Regions from separate parts of the Streptomyces sp. NPDC057280 genome, predicted to be linked through region 1. Evidence: riboswitches for the same ligand, from Rfam matches in the RefSeq annotation. Region 1 holds a riboswitch; the other holds the start of a gene.

Evidence for each region. A riboswitch is a leader RNA that binds a small molecule or an ion and turns the genes downstream of it on or off. The one in region 1 is predicted to bind ZMP and ZTP.
Region 2: another riboswitch for ZMP and ZTP. It lies ahead of ACFUO4_RS20670 (glycine hydroxymethyltransferase); the one in region 1 lies ahead of ACFUO4_RS04060 (bifunctional 5,10-methylenetetrahydrofolate dehydrogenase/5,10-methenyltetrahydrofolate cyclohydrolase).

Annotation. Positions count from the first base shown of each region.
Region 1 covers NZ_JBHUYR010000001.1:892,291-894,740, reverse strand. The annotation lists gene ACFUO4_RS04065 (CU044_5270 family protein) at 1-467, shown strand, start outside; gene ACFUO4_RS04060 (bifunctional 5,10-methylenetetrahydrofolate dehydrogenase/5,10-methenyltetrahydrofolate cyclohydrolase) at 446-1,315, opposite strand; ZMP/ZTP riboswitch at 1,338-1,421, opposite strand; gene ACFUO4_RS04055 (hypothetical protein) at 1,426-1,662, opposite strand; gene ACFUO4_RS04050 (nuclear transport factor 2 family protein) at 1,650-2,003, opposite strand; gene ACFUO4_RS04045 (hypothetical protein) at 2,173-2,450, shown strand, end outside.
Region 2 covers NZ_JBHUYR010000003.1:472,002-474,451, forward strand. The annotation lists gene rocD (ornithine--oxo-acid transaminase) at 1-884, opposite strand, end outside; ZMP/ZTP riboswitch at 976-1,065, shown strand; gene ACFUO4_RS20670 (glycine hydroxymethyltransferase) at 1,110-2,450, shown strand, end outside.

The DNA.
Region 1 (2,450 bases):
ACGACAGCCACACGGAGACCGTCGACGACGGCCGGCACCGCACCACCCGGACGTACCCGCCCAGTTGGAGCGACGCCCCGCCGCAGTCCCCGCCCCCGCACGACGTGGCCCGGCTGCGCGCCTATCTCCAGGAGGCCGCGTACAGCAAGACCCCGCTGGACACGGGTGAACTCCTGGACGCCGTGGACTACGTGCTCGACACCTGGCACCTCGGCGCCCGCGAGACGGCCGCGCTGGCCCAACTGCTCGCGGGCACCGACGGGTTGAAGCCGGTGGGGCAGGTGACGGACCGGCTGGGGCGGCGCGGACAGGCGTACGTCTACGAGCAGTCCGGCACCCGCCGCATGCTGATCATGGACCCGGCCACCGGCGCCGTACTCGGCCTGGAGACCACCTTCACGAAGGCGGAGCCCGAGTACGGCGTGAAAGCCGGTGACGTCATGGACTACAGCGCCTGGACGGGCTGACCCACCCCGAGCTGCCGGGCGGCCGCGTCCACGGTCTGCTCCAGCAGTGTCGCGATCGTCATCGGACCGACGCCGCCCGGCACCGGGGTGATGAGGGAGGCCCGTTCCACCGCGGAGTCGAAGTCGACGTCGCCGATGTTGCCCGGGTTGTAGCCGGCGTCGATCACGACCGCGCCGGGCTTGATGTCCTGGCCCTTGATGAGCTTCGGCCGGCCCACGGCGGCGACCACGATGTCCGCCTCCCGTACGGCCGCCGACAGGTCCGCCGTACGGGAGTGGCAGTACGTCACCGTCGCGTCCCGGGCGAGCAGCAGCATGCCGGCGGGCTTGCCGAGGATCGCGCTGCGGCCGACGACCACGGCCCGCTTGCCGGACGGGTCGACGTCGTAGGCGTCGAGGAGCCGTATGATGCCGCCGGGCGTGCAGGACACGAAGCCCGGCAGCCCGAAGCTCATCGTCGCGAACGAGGCGAAGGTGACGCCGTCGACGTCCTTCTCGGGGGCGATCGCCTCGAACGCGGCCCGCTCGTCGATGTGGGCGCCCATGGGGTGCTGGAGCAGGATGCCGTGCACGGCGGGGTCGGCGGAGAGCTGCCGGAGCGTGCTCACCAGTTCCTCGGTCGTGGTCGCCGCGGGCAGCTCCACGTGCCGGGAGGCGATCCCGGCCTTGCGGGAACGGTTCTGCTTCATCCGGACGTACGTCACGGAGGCGGGGTCCGCACCGACCAGTACGGTCGCGAGACACGGCGTCGTGCCGGTGCGTGCGGTGAGGTCGGCGGCGCGCTCGGCGGTGTCCTCGACGATGCGTCGGGCGAGCGCGGTGCCGTCTATGAGACGTGCCTGGGTCATGATCCACTCCTGGGCTGACAGTCGGGTTCGCCCAGGCGCACGGCTTCATGTCGTACGGGCCGCTCCCCGGTGGTGCTCCACCTCAGCGCCAGTCACGGCCCGCCCCCAGACTAACCCCGGCGCCTCCTGATCCGGCGGTGCGGGGTCGGGGGGAGCGCGCGGGGCCGGGTCCGTCGTAGCGCCGACCGCAGCAGTGCGGCGGACGCCAGCCGGGCCGCCGTCGCGGCCGGCAGGGTGCGCCGGGAGCGCACCGGGAACGACCGGCCGAGGCCCGCACGCGCCGAGAAGGTCCAGGTCAACCGGGACGTGATCTGGACCTTCGGCAGACTTCTCCCTACTCGTCCCATGCCTGGAGCATGATCTGTTCGGCGATCTTGCCGTCCCGCAGCGTGATCATGGATTCGGCGAAGACCCGGACCCCGTCCGAGTACTCGCAGGACTCCGTGTACGCGACCTGGTCGCCCTGCATGATGCACTTCTCCAGCTTGTGCGCCTTGATGTCGCGGCTGTAGACGTCCTCCAGAAGCTCGCCGATCTCGCTCCGGCCGTGCAGGACCCGTGGATTGCTGGGCTGGGTGTTGCGGTCCACGATGCGCAGCTCCGCGTCGTCCGCGTAGAGCGACAGCAGATTCGCGGCCTTGTCTCCCTCGATGCCCTGACGCAATGTCTCCGTGCTGAACGCGCCCATGATGACCTCCTGTGAGGCCCGCGGCCCGAGGGGAGGGGCCGCCCGGGTCTCACCTTCGAGACTCCTCCGCCCCGCCGGTCTCGGCAAGCGCAACCCGGGCACTGCGCCTGACGGGTGAGAGCCGCCCGGCACCCGTGTCCGCGCCGCGCGTGCCGGCGTTGCTCACGACATGATCTCCACTCGACGTATCGTCGCCGTCGTCGGTCTCGCCGCCGGTGTCACCGGCCTCGCCGCCCCGATGGCGAGCGCGGCCCCCGCGGACGCCGACGCCGCCCAGCTCAGCCCGATCGCCACGCTCGACTCACTGTCCGTGAGCGACATCCCCGCGGAGCGCAAGGCCGAGATCCCGCGCCCGTCCGAGCAGCTGGCCCAGCTCAACCGTCTGAACGACCTCAACCAGCTGACCCAGATCACCGACCTGGCCGCCCCGGTCACCGGGCTGTTGCC
Region 2 (2,450 bases), on a different contig from region 1:
ACCGCGCAGGCCAGGGGGTTGCCACCGAACGTCGAACCGTGTTCGCCGGGCCGGAACACCCCCAGGACCTCGGCGCTCGACACCACCGCCGAGACCGGCACGACCCCGCCGCCCAGCGCCTTGCCGAGGACGTACATGTCCGGGACCACCTGCTCGTGCTCGCAGGCGAACGTCCGCCCGGTCCGGCCCAGGCCCGACTGGATCTCGTCCGCGATGAACAGCACATCCCGCTCGCGGGTCAGCTCCCGGACCGCGGGGAGGTAGCCGGCCGGCGGGACCAGAACTCCCGCCTCGCCCTGGATCGGCTCCAGCAGCACAGCCACCGTGTTCTCCGTGACCGCCGAGCGCATCGCCGTCAGATCACCGAACGGCACGATCTCGAAGCCGGGCGTGTACGGACCGTAGTCCGCACGCGCCTCGGGGTCGGTGGAGAAGCTGATCAGCGTGGTGGTGCGGCCGTGGAAGTTGTTCCCCGCCACCACGATCTTCGCCATCTCCGCGGGCACGCCCTTGACCCGGTAGCCCCACTTCCGAGCGGTCTTCACCGCCGTCTCCACCGCCTCCGCGCCGGTGTTCATCGGCAGCACCATCTCCATCCCGCACAGCTCGGCCAACTCGGAGCAGAACGCGGCGAACCGGTCGTGATGGAAGGCCCGGCTCGTCAACGTCACCCGCTCCAGCTGCGCCTTCGCCACATCGACCAGCCGCCGGTTGCGATGGCCGAAGTTGAGCGCCGAATAGCCGGCCAGCAGATCCAGATACCGCCTCCCCTCCACATCCGTCAGCCACGCCCCGTCCGCCGTGGCCACGACCACGGGCAGCGGGTGATAGGTGTGCGCGGTGTGGGCTTCGGCCGAGGCGATGAGCTTCTCCGTGGTGTTCACGGGCACTCCCAGGAGTGAGGACGGCCCCCTTCCATGGTCGCTCGCATGGTGGACGCGGCACCTCCGCCGTCCGACGCGCCCGGTAGGCTGACCGGCAGGCCGTGACTGGCGCGCTGGGATGGGACGGACCATCGGGGAGCGGCCTGTGAATGACCGAGTGCCGTGCGCCTGGGCCGAACCGTGAATCGTGACCGCAACCCGCCACGCCATCCGGAGGCCGACGACATGTCAGAGCAGCAGCCCCTGTCCAGCGAGTCCACCGCCTTTCGCGCCGCCCTCGACGTGATCCGCGCGGTCGAGCCGCGCGTCGCCGACGCCATCGGCCAGGAGGTCCACGACCAGCGCGAGATGCTCAAGCTGATCGCCTCCGAGAACTACGCCTCCCCGGCCACCCTCCTGGCCATGGGCAACTGGTTCAGCGACAAGTACGCCGAGGGCACCATCGGCCGCCGCTTCTACGCCGGCTGTCGCAACGTCGACACCGTCGAGTCCCTCGCCGCCGAGCACGCCAAGGAACTCTTCGGCGCCCGCCACGCCTACGTCCAGCCGCACTCCGGCATCGACGCCAACCTCGTCGCCTTCTGGTCCGTCCTCGCCGACCGCGTCGAGTCGCCGTTCCTGGAGAAGACCGGCGCCCGCCAGGTCAACGACCTCACCGACGCCGACTGGGCCGAACTCCGCCGGGCCTTCGGCAATCAGCGCATGCTCGGCATGTCCCTGGACGCCGGCGGCCACCTCACCCACGGCTTCCGCCCCAACATCTCCGGCAAGATGTTCGACCAGCGCTCCTACGGCACCGACCCGGCGACCGGCCTGATCGACTACGAGGCGCTGCGCGTCTCCGCCCGTGACTTCAAGCCGCTCATCATCGTCGCCGGCTACTCCGCCTACCCCCGTCTGGTGAACTTCCGCATCATGCGCGAGATCGCCGACGAGGTCGGGGCGACCCTGATGGTGGACATGGCGCACTTCGCCGGTCTCGTCGCGGGCAAGGTGCTGACCGGCGACTTCGACCCGGTCCCGCACGCCCAGATCGTCACCACCACCACCCACAAGTCGCTGCGCGGCCCGCGCGGCGGCATGGTCCTGTGCGACGACTCCCTCAAGGACCAGGTCGACCGCGGCTGCCCGATGGTCCTCGGCGGCCCGCTCCCGCACGTCATGGCCGCGAAGGCGGTCGCGCTGGCGGAGGCCCGGCAGCCCGCCTTCCAGGACTACGCCCAGCGCATCGTCGACAACTCCCGGGCCCTCGCGGAAGGCCTGATGCGCCGCGGCGCGACCCTGGTGACCGGCGGCACCGACAACCACCTCAACCTGATCGACGTCGCCACCTCCTACGGCCTCACCGGCCGCCAGGCCGAGGCCGCGCTCCTCGACTCCGGCATCGTCACCAACCGCAACGCGATCCCCGCCGACCCCAACGGCGCCTGGTACACCTCCGGCATCCGCATCGGCACCCCCGCCCTGACCACCCGCGGCCTGGGCACCGCCGAGATGGACGAGGTCGCCGGTCTCATCGACCGCGTCCTCACCACCACCGAGCCGGGCACCACCAAGTCGGGTGCG